DNA from 2 places in the Ferrovibrio sp. GW821-FHT12E11 genome. Region 2 is predicted to be linked to the other one. Evidence: predicted binding sites of a transcription regulator. Region 2 holds the regulator's gene; the other holds the start of a gene.
The links. Region 2 encodes PhoB, which activates phosphate uptake and scavenging genes when phosphate is short. Its sites were predicted from a motif close to TNTCATAAAACTGTCA; they were not measured.
Positions count from the first base shown of each region.

Region 1 (5,050 bases), 1.5 Mb from region 2:
CCTGATCCTGCTCACCGGCGACCTGGTCGATCTCGGCCGGCCGGAGGAATACGACCATCTGAAAGCCATTCTGGCACCGATCCGCCAGCGCATCATCGCCATCCCCGGCAATCATGACGAACGCGATGCGATGCGCGACGCCTTCGCCGGCGGCGGTTACCTGCCGCGCGAACGCGGCAGCTTCCTGCAGTTCGTGATCGAGGGCGACTATCCGCTACGCATCATCGGCCTCGACACCCTGATCCCCGGCCAGGGCGGTGGCGAGCTGTGCGATGCGCGGCTGACCTGGCTGGATGAAGCCCTGCGGCAGAAGCCCGATGCACCGACCCTGGTGATGATGCATCATCCGCCGTTCCAGACCGGCATCGGCCATATGGACAAGATCGGCCTGAAAGGTGCCGCCGGCTTCGAGGCCATCGTCGCGCAGCACAGCCAGATCCGCCTGATCCTCTGCGGCCATCTGCATCGCACGATACGCGCCGATGTCGGCGGCCGCAGCGCGCTGACCTGCCCGAGCCCGGCGCATCAGGTGGCGCTGGATATCGATGACGCGGCGCCGAGCCGCTTCACCATGGAGCCACCGGGCTACATGCTGCACTGGTGGAATGACGGAAAACTGGTCAGTCATACGGTGGCGATCGGCGATTATGACGGCCCGCATCCCTTCCACGGTCCGGACGGCAGGCTGATCGACTGAGAGAAGACGTGGATACCAGGAACAAGTCCGGCTATCCACGTCTTAATCTTCCAGCGCGTCCTTCCAGAACGGCTTGATCCTGTCGAAGGCGTTCCAGGCATCGCCGAGATGGGCGAGCTGCAGCTGCTGGCGGCCGGCAAACCAGGCGGCGATCGCCGCCGCTGCCGGGTCGCGGTCCGGCGTCGCGAGGATATTCTCGATCAGGCGGCTGCCCACCGCGGCGTCATTCAGAGCGCCCAGGCAATCCTGCAGCTCGGCCAACGCAACGCTGAAGCGGCGGCTTTCCTTGCGGCTGAAGGCGCTACGGAAGAATTCCGCCGCATAGCGCAGCTTCTTGGCGCGGATGCGCAGATCGTGCAGCGCCTCGGTTTCCAGGCTGGCATGGTCGCGGCCGAGCTTGCGCAGCTTCTTGCGACGCCGCTGCAGCAGCGCGGCGGCGAAGTGCGAGACGGGCTTTGCCGCAATATCAGCCGCGGTGACGGCCGAGCCGTCGAGCACCGCATCGAGAAAACACTCCAGGCCGAGACGGAAGCTGGCGGTGCGCGGCGCCAGCAGGGCGGCCTGCAGGGCCTGCTGCGCGGCGGTGCGGCGATCCTCCAGCACCACGGCCAGATGCTGCAATCCGCGTGCCGGATCGGGCAGGCGCTGCAGCGGCACCAGGGTTTCGGCGAGGAAGACATCAATGTCTCGCTTGCGGCCAAGCGGCCCGTTGAGCCAGCGCAGATCGTCGAGCAGCGGCGACAGCCGGTCGGCATCCAGCAGATCGGCGAACAGCGCAATCGCCGAGCGCAGCCGGCGCAGCGCCACCCGCATCTGATGCACGCCTTCCGCATCGCGGTCGCGCAGCACCGGCAGCAGATTGGCATCGAACTGCGCCAGGCACTGCCGGGCGATGGCGACAAAGGCAGCGGCGGTATCGGAGTCTTCGCTCAGGCCGGTCTCGAAAGCCGCGGCACGCAGCGGCAGCGGTTCGACCAGATCGAGGTCGGCGGCGGCCTGCACCAGCGGCGCGGCCCCGCTCCAGCGCAGATCGCAATCGAGCCCCAGTTCGGCGGCGATGGCATGCAGCGCCGGGGCGGCGGAATCGGCAGCGCCCTGCAGCACCAGCGCCTCGTAAGCCACCTGCTGCTTGCCGCGGCCAAGCGTGACGCCATGCACCTGCAGCTCCAGGCTCTGGCCGTCGCGTTCCAGCGCCCAGGCCTGGCCCTTGAGCGTGCCGGTGGCGAGGATCTGCAGTTCACCGGCCACCGCCGGTGCATCGCCCGTCGCATGACCCGCGACTGGCAGCATGGCATGACGCAGCCCGGCTCTATCCTCGAGGCCGAGACAGAGCCAGCCATCGGCCGCAAATCGGCGATCGGCGGTATCGAGCAGGCGGAGATCGGACTGCACGCGGCGGCCGCGAAGGCCGCTCAGCAGGGGATGTTTGCGTATACGGGTCAGCGAGCCCGGGGCCAGGCCAAGACGCAGCAGCGCGGGCAGTTCGCTCATGGCGGCGGACTCTATCGGAGCGTCGGCGAAAAAGTCAAACAACTCAGGCGTTTACGATTGTTACAGTTCTGCGAAACCGCAGCCTCGCAGACCCATGCCTCAATTCCGCCCCTTTTATCGGCTTAAGTGTGGTTCAGGCAGCTTTCGCAGCCTGCCGGGCCGTCCGGCACAGGTCTTCCCCCCAAGACCGTCGGACGGCCCTTTATTTTCAGCCCCCGCATATATCCATATATCCCGTCGCCGGATTTTACGCCGCTGCGACACCGTGACCGGAATTTGCCCGGGGAATTTGCCTAGGGCCTGGGGCGTTTCTTTCCGTCCCTCCCCAAGCGAGTCCGTCATGACCAAACCCTCCGTCAAAGCCAAGACCAAGCCCCTGCAGCAGACCACGCCGCGCAAACGCAGCGCCCCGGCGAAAAGCAGCGCATCGGCCAAAGGCAGTGCATTGGCCAAAGGCAGCACGGGGGCGAAAACCGGGCCCGTGGAAAAGCCGCGCCTGGTGCTGCGCAATGCCACGCCCCATGACATCCCCGGCATCCGCGCCCTCACCGGCAAGGTCTATGCCGCGATGGGATCGGACGGCGCCTATACCGCGGCGCAGCTGCGCGGCCATCAGCATCATTTCCCCGAAGGCCAGTTCGTCGCCGTCTATGACGAGGTGGTGGTGGGTTACTGCGCCACCTTCCGCATCGCTGAAAAGCTGGTGCTGAAACCCCATGACTGGGAAAGCATCACCGGACGCGGCTATGCGGCACGTCACGACGCCCAGGGCGACTGGCTCTATGGCCTGGAGGTCTGCGTCGATCCCGACTATCGCGGCCTGCGTCTGGGTCAGCGCCTCTACAATGCACGCCGCCAGCTCTGCCAGCATCTGCATCTGAAGGGCATTGTCTTCGGCGGCCGCATGCCCGGCCTGCATCGCCGCTGGATGCAGCTGCGATCGGCGGAGAAATACCTGGAGCTGGTGCAGAGCGGCCGCCTGCGCGATCCGGTGATCAATTTCCAGCTGCGCAACAATTTCGAGCCGCTGGGCGTGCTGCGCGGCTACATGGACACCGACCATGAATCGCGCGGCCATGCCACGCATATGATCTGGCGCAATCCGGAATTCGGCGATACAGCCCATGACGCGCCGGCCAAGCCAGCCCTGCGGGCGCGCACCGCCCGCGTCGCCGCCGTGCAATATCAGCAGCGCCAGGTGGCGTCCTTCGAGGAATTCGCCAAGCAGGTGGAGTATTTCGTCGATGTGGTGGCGGATTACAAAGCCGACTTCGTGCTGTTCCCCGAACTCTTCACCCTGCAGCTGCTGTCCATCGAGAACCGCAACGCGCCGGCCGCCGAGGCGGTCGCCGCACTGACCCGCTATACCGAGCGGCTGAAGGCGCTGTTTACCGAACTGGCGGTCAGCTACAACATCAATATCATCGGCGGCTCGCATCCAACCCGCGATCCGGCCGATGGCCATGTCTACAACATCTGCTATGTCTGCCTGCGCGATGGCGCCGTGCACGAACAGCGCAAGATCCATCCGACGCCGAACGAGCGCTACTGGTGGAACATCACCGGCGGCGACACCTCCAACGTGATCGAGACCGATTTCGGCCCGATCGGCGTGATGATCTGCTACGACGCCGAATTCCCCGAACTGTCGCGCCATCTGGTCGACCAGGGTGCGCAGATCCTGTTCGTGCCCTTCTGCACCGACGAGCGCCAGAGCTATCAGCGCGTGCGGTTCTGCGCCCAGGCGCGCGCCATCGAGAACCAGTGCTACGTGGTGATGGCGGGCAATGTGGGCAACCTGCCCAATGTGGAGAATATGGACATCCAGTATGCCCAGAGCTGCGTGCTGACGCCCTGCGATTTCGCCTTCGCCCGTGACGGCATCGCCGCCGATACCACGCCGAATGTGGAAATGGTGGCCATCGCCGATGTCCAGCTCGACAGTCTGGCGGCGGCCCGGCAGAGCGGCACGGTGCAGAATCTGAAGGACCGCCGCTTCGACCTCTATAACGTCACCTGGAAGGAAACCGGCGCCGTCGCGCGGCGCGATGCCGCCGAGTGATCGGTCAGTCTTCCGGTTTTTTACCCAGCAGGGCTTCGACAGCCTCGGCCAGTTCGGCCTTCCGGACCGGCTTGGACAGGATGCGGGTGACGCCCTCGAAGGGCGTCCCGCGCAGCCGGGGCGTATCGACCGATCCGGACATGAAGAGGATCGGCAGGCCCGGCTTGTCGGCCACCACCTGCTGCGCCAGCGTCAGGCCGTCCATACCGCCCGGCATCTGCATGTCGGTCAGCACCAGATCGATCGGCAGGCCGCGGCGCAGCTCGATCAGGGCCTCATGGCCGCTGGCGGCCGGCAGCACGGAAAAGCCCAGGCTACCAAGCAGGGCGGTGATCGTCGCGCGCACATCCTGGTTGTCGTCGACGCACAGGATCAGCCGGCGGTTCGGCTCGTTCTCGGGCCGGCGCGCTGACAACCGCTCGCCCTCCAGCGCCGGCAGGTAGATACGGAATTCGGTGCCCTTGCCCGGCTGACTGTCGACCTCCAGATAGCCGCCGGACTGGACGACGAAGCCGTAGACCATGCTGAGCCCCAGGCCACTGCCCTTGCCGATATCCTTGGTGGTGAAGAAGGGTTCGAAGACGCGGGCCATCACATCGGGCGGCATGCCCTTGCCGGTATCGCGCAGCGCGATCATCACATAGGTGCCGACCGGCGCCACCTTCGTGGGCATCACCCGGGGTTCGTCCAGGTAGGTGACGGCCGTGCGGATATGCAGGGAGCCGGCACCGCCCATGGCGTCGCGCGCATTCAGCGCCATGTTGAGCAGGGCATTCTCCAGCTGGCCCGGATCGACCTCG
Region 1 is NZ_JBXAQG010000001.1:2,002,687-2,007,736, forward strand. It holds gene AC1ROT_RS09915 (phosphodiesterase) at 1-697, shown strand, start outside; gene AC1ROT_RS09920 (CHAD domain-containing protein) at 740-2,188, opposite strand; gene AC1ROT_RS09925 (GNAT family N-acetyltransferase) at 2,529-4,250, shown strand; gene AC1ROT_RS09930 (PAS domain S-box protein) at 4,255-5,050, opposite strand, start outside.
Region 1: AC1ROT_RS09920 (CHAD domain-containing protein) is a predicted target of PhoB. The motif match lies at 2,249-2,264, and genes of this name have one in related genera.

Region 2 (13,263 bases):
AGAACAAGCAGCTGATGGATGGCAGCTCCGTGCTGGCCCTGGTGCTGTTCGCCATCGCCATCATGGATGGCGTCCTGGTCAAACTGATGGCACAGCCGGGTTATGTGCTGCTGGCCACAGCCTCAGCCTTTATCGCCAATCTGACGCTGCAGGCGCTGGGCTATGCGGTCGGCCGCACCGTGTTTCGCCTCGGCCAGCCGGCAGCGTTGACGCTCGGCATCCTCACCGGCAACTGCAACATGGGACTGGTGATGGTGTCGCTGGCCGACCGCGCCGTCTTTGACATGGTGGTCTTCTTCGCCATGGGGCAGTTGCCCATGTATATGCTGCCCGGCCTGCTGCAGCCGCTGTATCGTCGCGTCGCCGCACGCGCGTCCTCATAAGGAGAGAAAGCCAATGCCCACACTGCTGATCACCGGCGCCAATCGTGGCATCGGCCTGGAACTGACCAAGCGTTACGCAGCAGCCGGCTGGACGGTGATCGCCGCCTGCCGCGATCCGCAGGCCGCGACTGCGCTGAAAGCCGTGCCGGGCGTGACCGTCGAGGCGCTGGATGTCACCGATTACAAGGCGGTGGATGCGCTGGCGCAGAAATACGCCGGCACCGCCATCGACCTGCTGCTCAACAATGCCGGCATCTACGGCCATCGCGACGGCGCGCTGACGGTGAGCGACTTCGACACCTACCTTCAGGTGCTGCAGGTCAACAGCGTGGCGCCGATGAAAACTGCGCTGGCTTTCCTGCCGCATCTGAAAGCCGCGAAAGGCAGCGCGAAAATCGCCACGATTTCCAGCCGCATGGGCTCAATTTCACAGGCCGGCGGCGGTTCCTATGCCTATCGTGCGTCCAAGGCGGCAATCAATGCCGGCATGCACAGCCTGGCGATGGACCTGAAATCGGCCGGCATCACCGTGATCGTGCTGCATCCCGGCTGGGTGAAGACCGACATGGGCGGCGCCGGCGCCGATATCGATGTGACAACCAGTGCCACCAGCCTGCAGAAGACCATTGACGGCGCAGCCCTGAAAGACACCGGAAAATTCCTCAACTACGACGGTAGCGAAATCCCATGGTAAGCCCAGCAAAAAACATCCTGGTCACCGGCGGCAGTCGCGGCATCGGTCGCGCGGTCGCCATTCTGGCCGGCAAACGCGGCTGGTCGGTCGGCGTGAATTATGCCGGCAATGCGGCTGCGGCACAGGAAACGGTCAAAGCCGTGCAGGCTGCCGGCGGCAAGGCCGTGGCGATCCAGGGTGATGTTTCCCGTGAAACCGATGCCATCGCCATGGTGCAGGCCACGGTGAAGGCGTTTGGCCGGCTGGACGGGCTGGTGAACAATGCCGGCGTGGTGGCGCCGACTGCCGACCTGATGGACATGAGTGTTGAGCGCCTGCAGCACGTCTTCGACATCAACATCCTGGGCAGCTTCATGGTCGCCCGTGAGGCTGCCAGGACGATGGCGAAAAGCAAGGGTGGCAAAGGCGGCGCCATCGTCAATCTCTCGTCGGTCGCAGCCCGGCTTGGTTCGCCCAACCTGTTCCTCGATTATGCGGCCTCGAAAGGCGCCATCGACACCTTCACGCTCGGACTGTCCAGGGAACTGGCGCCCGAAGGCATTCGCGTGAACGCAGTACGGCCCGGCATCATCGAAACCGAAATCCATGCCAGCGCCGGCGAGCCCGATCGTGCCGAACGTCTGGGCAAGACCGTACCGCTGGGCCGTGCCGGCACGGCGGAGGAAGTGGCAGAGTCGATCATCTGGTTGCTGGACGATGCCTCGTCCTATGTCACCGGCGCGCTGCTGGATGTCGCCGGCGGACGCTGAGCCGCGTCAGCCGAAGGAGACGGCGCGCTCCGGGTTTTCGTCGCCGTAGATACGTTCGACGATCACCACGAATTCGGCTGGCGACTGACGCTGCGCGCGAACGCGGCGGAACAACGCATCCCACCAGGCGGTAGGCCGCAAGGTGACATGGGCGTTCATGCCATTGGGCAGGGTTTTGCCGGCGGGATAGGTGGCGACGCCGGCATAGACAAAGTGACGGGCGTAATCGAACAGCTCGCCCACCACCCAGTCCATATCCTCTTCCGGGATATGCTCCAGCACATCGGTGCAGATCACCGCATCGAATGTCCCCTCCGGCAGCGCCGCATAGGGCGCATAACCCGGATCGTAGAGCCGGACCGCGTCCAGGCCCCACAAGGCCTTCAGCCCCTTTACCTCGCGGCTCGGCAGCTTGAACACCGTGTCCTCGTAATGCTTGGCCTTGCCGGCCCCGTAATCGAGCAGCGTTTTCGATCCGAACTTTTTGACTAGCGAGCGTATGGTGCTGATATGCACCGACAGGCTGCGGCCATCGAACATTTCATCCGCATCCACATCCAGCTTGGCATCGCCTTCGTCATGCAGCTGACCGTAATAACCGAGAAGTTCGGTAAAGCGCGGGCTGGGCGACTGGCGGCTGTAGGTCATGCGGTCAGGCCAGGTACAGTTTCATGCCGACATGGCTGGCCTTGAAGCCGAGCCGCTCATAAAGTCGATGCGCATCCTGGCGGCTGTTGTCAGAGGTCAGCTGCACCATCTTGCACCCCTTCTCTTTTGCGCGTGCAACGGCATAGCCGATCAGCTCCGAGCCGAGCCCCTTGCCGCGCAGCTTGGATTCAATGCGCACCGCCTCGATCTGGGCGCGCTGCTTGCCCAGGCTGCCAAGGCCGGGAAGAATCAATAACTGAAGACAGCCGATCACCGCGCCACCTTCATCCAGCGCCAGGATCACTTCGGCGCCGATCTTCTGCAACCCGGCAAAGGCAATGCCATACTCCGCCGGCAGCGGATCGGTATAACGCTCACGGCCGCCGCCCAGATGGTCGTCGGCCAACAGGCGCACGATCTCGGGGAGGTCAGCCGCGGTGGCAAGGCGAAAGCCGAGGCTCACTCCGCCGCCTCGGCCGCATCGCGCGCCGGATCATAGGCGAGATTGGGCGCCAGCCAGCGCTCCATCCGGGCCAGATCCATGCCCTTGCGTTTGGCATAATCGGCCACCTGGTCGCGTTCGATGCGACCGACGCCGAAGTAGCGCGCCTCGGGGTGGCTGAAATACCAGCCGCTGACCGCTGCCGAAGGCCACATGGCAAAGCTTTCGGTCAGCGTGATGCCGATGGTCTCGGTCGGCTTGAGCAGACCGAACAGCGTGGCCTTCTCGGTATGGTCGGGACAGGCCGGATAGCCGGGCGCCGGACGGATGCCGCGATACTTCTCGGCGATCATGTCTTCGTTGCTCAAGGCCTCATCGCCGGCATAGCCCCAGAATTCCTTGCGCACGCGCTCGTGCACATGCTCGGCAAAGGCTTCGGCCAGACGGTCGGCCAGGGCCTGGGCCAGGATACCGGAATAATCGTCCTGCTTGGCCGTGAACTCGCGCTTGATCCAGTCATCCAGCCCGATGCCGGCAGTGACGGCGAAGGCGCCGACATAATCGGTGATGCCGCTGTCCTGCGGCGCGACAAAATCGGCCAGGCAATGATTGGCGCGATCACGGTCGCGCTTCATCTGCTGGCGCAGCATATGCAGCCGCGCCACCTCGGCGGGTTGCCCGGGTTCCGCATAGAGCGCGATGTCGTCGTCATCGACCTGGTTGGCCGGCCAGAAACCGATCACGGCGCTGGCCTTGATCGGCTTTTCCTCAACGATGCGCTTCAGCATGGCCCGCGCATCTTTGAACAGATTGGTGGCCGCTTCGCCCACCACCGGGTCTTTCAGGATATCGGGATACTTGCCGCGCAATTCCCAGGACGCGAAGAACGGCGACCAGTCGATGCGGTCGATCAGCGTCGCAATCGGATAATCCTCGAATACGCGGGTGCCGAGGAATTTCGGCTGCGGCGGCTGGTAGCCGGCCCAGTCGATCTTCGCCTTGTTGCGACGGACATCGGCGATCTTCTGGCGCGGACCGGTATTGCGCTCGCGTGCGTGAATCTCGCGGATCTTTTCGTATTCGCTGGAAATCTCGCCGGCATAGACCGGGCTGTCATTGGCCGAAACCAGACGGCCGGCGACGCCCACCGCGCGCGAGGCATCGGTGACATAGACCACCGGACCCTTGTAGTTCGGCGCGATCTTGACGGCCGTGTGGACCTTCGACGTCGTTGCGCCGCCGATCAGCAGCGGCAGGGCAAAGCCCTCGCGTTGCATCTCACTGGCGACATAGCACATCTCGTCCAGGCTCGGCGTGATCAGCCCGCTGAGGCCGATGATGTCGACCTTCTGCTTCTTTGCCTCTTCCAGGATGCGGGCGCAGGACACCATGACGCCAAGGTCGATGACTTCATAATTGTTGCACTGGAGCACGACGCCGACGATGTTCTTGCCGATATCGTGCACGTCACCCTTCACCGTGGCCATCAGCACCTTGCCATTGGTCTTGACCGGGCCGCTGTTCTTCTCAGCTTCGATGAACGGCAGCAGATAGGCCACGGCTTTTTTCATCACGCGGGCGGATTTCACCACCTGGGGCAGAAACATCTTGCCGGCACCGAACAGGTCGCCGACCACGTTCATGCCATCCATCAGCGGACCTTCGATCACCTCCAGCGGCTTGGACACCGTATGGCGGGCTTCCTCCGTGTCCTCATCGATGAAATCAGCGATGCCATGCACCAGGGCATGGGTCAGGCGGGCGCGCACATCCTTCTGCCGCCAGGACATGTCGATTTCCTGGGTCCGGCCGCCGCCCTTGAAGCGTTCGGCGATTTCCAGCATGCGTTCGGTCGCATCGGGCCGGCGGTTGAGCAGCACATCTTCCACGCGCTCACGCAGTTCGGCAGGTATGTCTTCATAAACCGGCAACTGGCCGGCATTGACGATACCCATGTCCATGCCGTTCTGCATGCCGTAATACAGGAACACGGCGTGCATTGCCTCCCGCACCTGCTCGTTGCCGCGGAAGGAGAAGGACACGTTCGAGACGCCGCCCGAGATATGGCAATGCGGCAGGTTCTCGCGAATGCGCCTGGCGCCCTCGAAGAATTCGACCGCATAGTTGTTGTGCTCCTCGATGCCGGTGGCAACCGCGAAGATATTCGGATCGAAAATGATGTCTTCCGGCGGGAATCCGATCTCTTCCGTCAGCAGCTTGTAGGCCCGGGCACAGATTTCGTATTTGCGATCGGCCGTATCGGCCTGGCCCTGTTCGTCGAAAGCCATGACCACGACGGCGGCGCCATAACGCCGCACCTTGCGGGCATGCATCAGGAAAGCCTCTTCGCCCTCCTTCATGCTGATCGAATTGACGATGGCCTTGCCCTGCACGCATTTCAGGCCAGCCTCGATCACATCCCATTTGGAACTGTCGATCATGATCGGCACGCGCGAGATATCGGGTTCGGAGGCGATCAGGTTCAGGTATTTGATCATCGCCGCCTTGGAGTCGAGCATGCCCTCGTCCATGTTGATGTCGATGATCTGGGCGCCATTCTCGACCTGCTGACGCGCAACCGTCAGCGCCGCATCGTAATCGTCGCTCAGGATCAGCTTGCGGAATTTCGCCGATCCGGTGACGTTGGTGCGTTCGCCGATATTGATGAAGACCGGGCCATTGAAGCCACGGTTTTCAGACTCGGGGGAAAAAGACTCGTCGATATCGGTCATGCGGCAGGCACGGCAAAGGGTTCAAGGCCGCTGAGGCGAAGCTGCGGCGGGATGGTCGGGATGCGGCGCGGCTTCACGCCCTTCACACTGTCGGCGATCGCCTTGATATGGTCCGGCGTGGTGCCACAGCACCCACCGACGATGTTCACCAGGCCATGCTCGGCCCATTCGCGCAGATGCTCGGCCGTCTCATGCGGCGGCTCGTCATATTCGCCAAACTGGTTGGGCAGGCCGGCATTGGGATAGGCGCTGACCGGCACATCGGCGACACGGCTCAACTCGGCGATATAGGCGCGCATCTGCTGGGCGCCGAAAGCACAGTTGAGGCCGACCGAAAACGGCTTGGTATGCCGTAGCGAATTCCAGAAGGCTTCCGTGGTCTGGCCCGAGAGCGTGCGACCGGAAAGATCCGTAATGGTGCCCGAGATCATGATGGGCCATTCCTCGCCCAACTCGTCGAAAAGCTCATAGACGCCAAAGGCCGCGGCCTTGGCATTCAGCGTGTCGAATACCGTTTCGATCAACAGCAGATCGGCGCCGCCTTCGACCAGGCCACGCGCCTGTTCCTTATAGGCGTCCTTCAGTTCATCAAACGAGATATTACGGAAATCCGGACGGTTCACGTCGGGCGACAGCGAGGCCGTGCGGTTGGTCGGCCCGATTGCGCCGGCGACAAAACGCGGCTTCGAAGGATCCTTCGCCGTATATTCATCGGCGGCCTGGCGCGCCAGCCGCGCGCCTTCCAGGTTGATGTCGTGGACAGCAGCCTCCAGGTGGTAATCGCCCTGGCTGATCCAGGTGCCGCTGAAGGTATTGGTCTCGATGAGGTCAGCACCGGCGTCCAGGTATTCCCTGTGTACGGCCAGGATCACATCGGGCCGCGTGATGTTCAGCACATCGTGATTGCCCTTGAGGTCGCTGTTCGAACCCTTGAAGCGATCGCCGCGATAATCCTCCTCGGTCAGCTTGCGCCGTTGCAGCATGGTGCCCATGGCGCCATCCAGCACCAGGATACGCTCCTTGGCGGTCTTGCTCAGCAGGGCGCGGCGGGCCTTGCGGATTTCGGCGGTGTCGAACATCAGGCGGCCGCCTCTCCGGCAATGGCCGGCTTCGGCCGCACGCCAAGCACATGGCAGATCGCATAGGTGAGATCGGCGCGGTTCAGCGTATAGAAATGGAATTCGTCGATGCCGGCTGTCAGCAGGCGGCGGCACTGTTCGGCGGCCAGATGCGCCGCCACCATGCGGCGGGTCTCCGGGTCTTCGTCCAGGCCATCGAACTGGTCGGCCATCCAGGCCGGGACGCTGGCGCCGCAGGCGGCCGAGAATTTCACCACCTGGCGGAAATTGGTGACCGGCAGGATGCCCGGCACGATCGGCACGGTGATGCCGGCCGAGCGCGCCCGGTCGAGAAAGCGGAAATACACATCCGTGTCGAAGAAATACTGCGTGATGCAGCGGGTGGCACCGGCATCGACCTTGCGCTTGAGATGCTCCAACTCGACGCGCGGCGAGGCGGTATCGGGATGGCCTTCCGGATAACAGCCGACGCTGATCTCGAAATCGCCGATCTTCTTCAGGCCGGCAATCAGGTCAGTGGAATTGGCATAGCCCTGCGGATGCGGTGCAAAACCGCCGGTGCCCTCCTGCGGATCGCCGCGCAGCGCCACGATATGGCGGATGCCAGCCTGCCAGTAATGCTGAGCGACTTCATCGACCTCGCCCTTGGAAGCGCCGACGCAGGTGAGATGCGCCGCCGGCCTGAGGCCGGTTTCCTTCAGGATACGCACGACGGTGTTATGGGTACGCTCGCGCGTGGAACCGCCAGCGCCATAGGTGACCGAGACGAAGCGCGGATCAAGCGGCGCCAGGCGGGTGACACTGCGCCACAGGCTCTCTTCCATCTCCGCGGTCTTCGGCGGGAAGAATTCGAACGAGACCTTCAGCGGACCAGACCGGCGGGCGGCATGGGCATTGGGTTCAGGGATGCTCATTCTGCAGCACTCTTCTGCGAAGGGGAGAGAACGCCGGCACCGCGCTTGACCGCGTGCCAGACATGAACGGTGAGCGATTGTCCGGGCAAGGCGATGGCCGGTTCGACATCGAGGCCGGCATGGACGCACCAGCCGCGCAATTCGGCATCGGCGAAACCCAGCCGGCGATGCGCATGGCGGTTGCGCAGGTCTTCCAGATCGTGTGGCGCAAAATCGACGATCACCAGACGGCCGCCGGGACGCAGCACGCGCACGGCCTCCTGGATCGCTTTTTGCGGCTCGTCGGCGAAATGCAGCACCTGATGGATCACGGCGGCATCCACGCTGGCATTGTCCAGCGGCAGGGCATACATGTCGGCCTGGCGCACCTGGCAATTTTTGATCCCGGCGCGCTCCAGATTGGCACGGGCGATACTCAGCATGTCGCGGCTCAGATCGACGCCCAGGCCGCGCTTGACCTTGCGGCCGAGAATTTCCAGCAGCCGGCCGGTGCCGGTGCCGATATCCAGCAGGTCTTCTATGGCTCCGCCCTGGGCCAGCAGACGCAGCACGGCCGCCTCGACCTGGGCTTCATCCACATGCAGCGAGCGGATCGCCGACCAATGAGCGGCGTTGTCGCGGAAATAGCGCTCGGCGGCCTCGGCACGGGCCCGCTTCACGGCAGCAAGACGTTCGGCATCGCGCGCCAGCGTGGCATCATAGGGCGGCAACAGGCCGCTCACAGCACGCACCAGCGGCGCACCGGGCAGCCGGTCGCCAACACGGTAGAAGGCCCAGGTGCCTTCCGGCACGCGTTCCAGCAAGCCCGCCTCGCAAAGCAGCTTCAGATGGCGCGAGACACGCGGCTGGCTCTGGCCCAGGATCTGGGTCAGTTCAGAAACGGTGAGTTCGCCCTGGGCGCAAAGCGCCAGCAGGCGCAGGCGTGTGGGTTCGGCCGCGGCGCGCAACGCGGCCATCAGAATATCGAGGGTCAGGGGCGACTCCATAGTCATGCGAATTATATAAACATATCTTTATGTATTTGTGTAGAGCTAACTACCCTGTAAAAAAAGAATCATCGCCTTCCCGCCCCCGTCAGGCTATGGTTCGGCCGCTTTAATGCCGCATTTACCAGCGAAAAAACTATTCCCTTCCGCCTCTTAGCCGGGATTCCCCATGCCGACCGCCCTGCTTTCCCGTCGTTTCGCGATCCTTGCCGGTGCCATCCTGGCGCTGGCCACCCTCCTGCCCGCTGCCCCAGTCCGGGCAGCAGCGGCCGATCAATTCATTCGCGAGACCGGCGGCGACACCATGAAGGCGCTGGGCGATCGCTCTTTAACGACGGAAAAGCGTGAAGCGCTGGTTCGCACCCTGCTGAGCACCCATCTCGATCTTGAGGCGGTCGGTCAGTTCTGCCTCGGCCGCTACAACCGCGGCCTGACCGATGCGCAGCGCCAAGAATACAACAGCCTGTTCGAAGATTACCTGGTGAAGGTCTATTCCCAGCTGCTGTCGCAATATAACGGCGAGACCCTCGATGTCCGCGATGGTGTCAAATCTGCCGGCAGTGAACAGGTGGTGGAGTCCGTGATCGTCCGCCCGAACGGCCCGCCGATCCGTGTCGAATGGAAGACGCACGAGAAGAACGGCAAACCGCTGGTGACCGATGTGGTGGTGGAAGGCGTGTCGATGGCCTTCACCCAGCGCCAGCAGTTCGAATCCGTCATTCAGAATAACGGCGGCAAGGTGGACGCCCTGTTTGCCGCCATGAAGAAGCAGATCGGCCGCCGCTAAAACGCGCCGCGGCAGAGACAAAAAAGCCGGCCGTTGCGAAGCGGCCGGCTTTTTCTTTGCCCATGAGATCTTGTCAGGCCATGGCGGCCGCGGTGGCAGAGGATAGTTCAAGCGCATAGCCGGCCGACCGGACGGTGCGGATCACGTCGCTTTCGCCATTCCCGTTCAACGCCTTGCGCAGTCGGCGGATATGCACGTCGACGGTACGCTGTTCGACATAGATGTCGCGCCCCCAGACTGCATCCAGCAGCTGGTCGCGCGACAGCACGCGGCCGGGATGCTCCAGGAAATAGCGCAGCAGGCGGAATTCCGTCGGGCCAAGATGCACGTCGCGGCTGTTGCGCGTGACCTTGTGGGTGGCGATATCCATCACCAGGCCGCCATAGGTCAGCACCTCCTCTGCCAGCGCCGGCCGGATGCGACGCAGCACTGCGCGGATGCGGGCCAGCAACTCGCTCGGCGAGAATGGCTTGGCGATATAATCGTCGGCCCCGGCATCCAGGCCACGCACGCGGTCGGCCTCCTCGCCCCGCGCCGTCAGCATGATGATCGGTACGTTGCGGGCATTGGGATCGCGGCGCAGTTGGCGGCAGACTTCCAGGCCGGACAGACGCGGCAGCATCCAGTCCAGCAGAATCAGGTCCGGCATATGCTCGGCCACCTTCAGCAGAGCCTGTTCGCCGTCCATCGCCTCGTCGACGGTGTAATTTTCCTTTTCGAGGTTATAGCGCAGCAGTGCCAGCAGCGCGGCTTCATCCTCGATGACAAGGACGCGCGGCTTGATTGCAATATTCATCGCTGGCCTCCCGGCGCATTCACCACGGCATAAGCCGTATCGTCGCCCTTCGGACGGTCTTCCTTCTGCATTTCGCCCGTCACCGTGTAATGGATCAGCTCCGCGATATTGGTGGCGTGATCACCGATGCGCTCGATATTCTTGGCAATAAACAGAAGATGTGTGCTGCTGGTAATCGAACGCGGATCTTCCATCATATAGGTCAGCAGCTCGCGGAACAGGCTGGTGTAAAGCTCGTCCACCTCCTCATCACGGGCCCAGACCGCATCGGCCTTGGCTGCATCCGCCGTGATATAGGCGTCCAGCACGTCCTTGATCAGCGCCTGGACCAACGCCGCCATGCGCGGGATGGCGTGTACCGGACGCACCAGGGGCGCCTGGTTCAGCGCCACAGCGCGTTTGGCGACATTCTTGGCATAGTCGCCGATACGCTCGATCTCCGAGGAAATCCGCAGCGCAGAAACAATCACCCGCAGGTCATTGGCCAGCGGCTGGCGCCGGGCCAGCAGCTCAACGGCGAAATCGTCGACCTGATTGCGCAGAAGATCGATCTTGGCGTCATTGAGCACGACGGCGTTGGCCAGTTCGCTGTCGCGTTTCACCACAGCCTCGACGGCGCTGGACAGCTGCGACTCAGCCTGCCCACCCATCTGCACGATGAGGGTGGAGAGCTTTTTCAGCTCTTCGTCATAGCTCTGGACGATATGTTGCGGCATTGGACTGTCCTCTTTCGCGATCAGCCGAAGCGGCCGGTAATATACCCCTGGGTGCGTTCATCCTTGGGGTTCGTGAAAATCACTTTGGTATCGTCGGTCTCGACCAGATTGCCCAGATGGAAGAAGGCAGTCTTCTGCGAGACGCGGGCTGCCTGCTGCATCGAATGGGTGACGATGACGATGGTGTACTGCTCACGCAGTTCGTCCATCAGCTCTTCGATATGTGCGGTAGCGATCGGATCCAGCGCCGAACAGGGCTCATCCATCAGGATCACCTCTGGCGCCACGGCAATGGCGCGCGCGATGCATAGGCGCTGCTGCTGGCCGCCCGACAGGCTGGTACCCGATTCCTGCAGGCGATTGCCGACTTCCTTCCACAGGCCGGCCTGTTTCAGCGAAGTCTCGACGATATGGTCGAGATGTTCGCTGCTTTCAGCCAGGCCGTGAATGCGCGGCCCGTAGGCGACGTTTTCATAGATCGTCTTCGGGAAGGGATTCGGCTTCTGAAAGACCATGCCGACCCGGGCGCGCAGCTGTACCACATCGACCTTGTTGTCGTAGACATCCAGCCTGTCGAGGCGGATATCGCCAACCACGCGGCAGTCGCGGATGGTGTCGTTCATACGGTTGAGGCAACGCAGGAAGGTCGACTTGCCGCAGCCCGACGGGCCGATCAGCGCCGTGACCGCGCGGGCCGGGATATTGAGGTCGACGTCGCGCAGCGCCTGCTTCTCGCCATAGAAGACGCCGACTTTCTGCGCCACCATCTTGATTTCGATCTCGGACTGGCGGAGATCGACGCCATTACCGTTCTGCATGAAAAATCCTTATGGCTCCGAATTGGGGTGTGGCTTCACGCGTCAGGCCTACCAGCGGCGTTCGAATTTCTTGCGCAGCAAAATGGCGGCCAGGTTCATCAGCAACAGGAAGACCAGCAGGACGATGATGGCTGCCGAAGTCTTTTCGACAAAGCCACGCTCCGAACTGTCAGCCCACATGAAAATCTGCACCGGCAGCACGGTGGCGGCATCGACCGGTGTGGCCGGGATATCGACGATGAAGGCGACCATGCCGATCATCAGCAGCGGCGCGGTCTCGCCCAGCGCATGGGCCATGGCAATGATCGTGCCGGTCAGAATGCCCGGCATGGCCAGCGGCAGCACATGATGCAGCACCACCTGCAGCGGCGAGGCGCCAAGGCCCATGGCGGCCTGGCGGATCGAGGGCGGTACGGCACGCAGGGCGGCACGGGAGGCGATGATGATCACCGGCAGGCTCATCAGCGCCAGCACCAGGCCACCGACCAGCGGCGCCGATCGCGGCATACCGAAGAACCCGATGAAGACGGCCAGGCCAAGCAGGCCGTAAACGATGGATGGCACGGCAGCCAAGTTATTGATGTTGACCTCGATGACTTCGGTCCAACGGTTCTTCGGGGCAAATTCTTCCAGATAGATCGCCGCCATGATGCCCAGCGGGAAAGCGACCACCAGGGTTACGATCAGGGTGAAGAACGATCCCACCACGCCGCCCCAGACACCGACCAGTTCAGGTTCGCGACTGTCGGCGCCGGTGAAGAAGCGGGTGTTGAACTGCAGTTCCAGATCGCCGGTCGACCGCAGGGTTTCGATCCAGCGGACCTGGTTGTCCTTGACCCGGCGCTGGTCTTCCGGTGCGTTGACATCGACCTGCTTCTTGACGAAGACATCGATATCCGAGGAGGTCGGCAGCCAGACCTTGATGGTCTGACCGATCAGGGTCGGATCGGCAACCACCATGCGGGCAACCTGCGGCTCTGCGCCGGAGCTGACCAAGGCCTGCAGACGGCGGCGGTCGCCGCGAGACTGCGCCTCAGGAAACTTCTTCTGCAGCGTCTCCAGGATGATGCCGCCGTAATTGCCCTGCATGATCTTGCGGGTATCGGTGGTACCAACCGGCGCGATCTGTTCGGCACTCAGCTGCAGATCCAGCCGGATATGGGTCTGCTGAAACGCGGTGAAGCCGTTCGAGGCGATGGTGACGAGCAGGACCACCAGCGCCGCCAGCGAGAACAGGATGGCGGCCAGACCGATCAGCTTGAAGCGGCGCTCAGAGGCATAACGGGCCTTGAGGCGGCTTCTGGCCTCTTCGGTCATGTGTATGCCGGGCGACACGGCAGTCGGCGCCGCATTCGGAACAGTATCGGCGAGAATATCAGTCATATTGTTCCCGGTATTTCTTGACGATGCGCAGGGCAACGATGTTCAGGCTGAGCGTGACGATGAACAGCACCAGACCCAGGGCGAAGGCGGCCAGTGTCTTGGGGCTGTCGAATTCCTGGTCGCCAACCAGCAGCGA
Region 2 is NZ_JBXAQG010000001.1:3,494,988-3,508,250, reverse strand. It holds gene AC1ROT_RS17440 (hypothetical protein) at 1-383, shown strand, start outside; gene AC1ROT_RS17435 (SDR family oxidoreductase) at 397-1,077, shown strand; gene AC1ROT_RS17430 (SDR family oxidoreductase) at 1,071-1,826, shown strand; gene AC1ROT_RS17425 (class I SAM-dependent methyltransferase) at 1,833-2,474, opposite strand; gene AC1ROT_RS17420 (GNAT family N-acetyltransferase) at 2,479-2,937, opposite strand; gene metH (methionine synthase) at 2,934-5,648, opposite strand; gene AC1ROT_RS17410 (homocysteine S-methyltransferase family protein) at 5,645-6,727, opposite strand; gene metF (methylenetetrahydrofolate reductase [NAD(P)H]) at 6,727-7,641, opposite strand; gene AC1ROT_RS17400 (ArsR/SmtB family transcription factor) at 7,638-8,633, opposite strand; gene AC1ROT_RS17395 (MlaC/ttg2D family ABC transporter substrate-binding protein) at 8,797-9,414, shown strand; gene phoB (phosphate regulon transcriptional regulator PhoB) at 9,488-10,210, opposite strand; gene phoU (phosphate signaling complex protein PhoU) at 10,207-10,926, opposite strand; gene pstB (phosphate ABC transporter ATP-binding protein PstB) at 10,947-11,744, opposite strand; gene pstA (phosphate ABC transporter permease PstA) at 11,793-13,127, opposite strand; gene pstC (phosphate ABC transporter permease subunit PstC) at 13,120-13,263, opposite strand, start outside.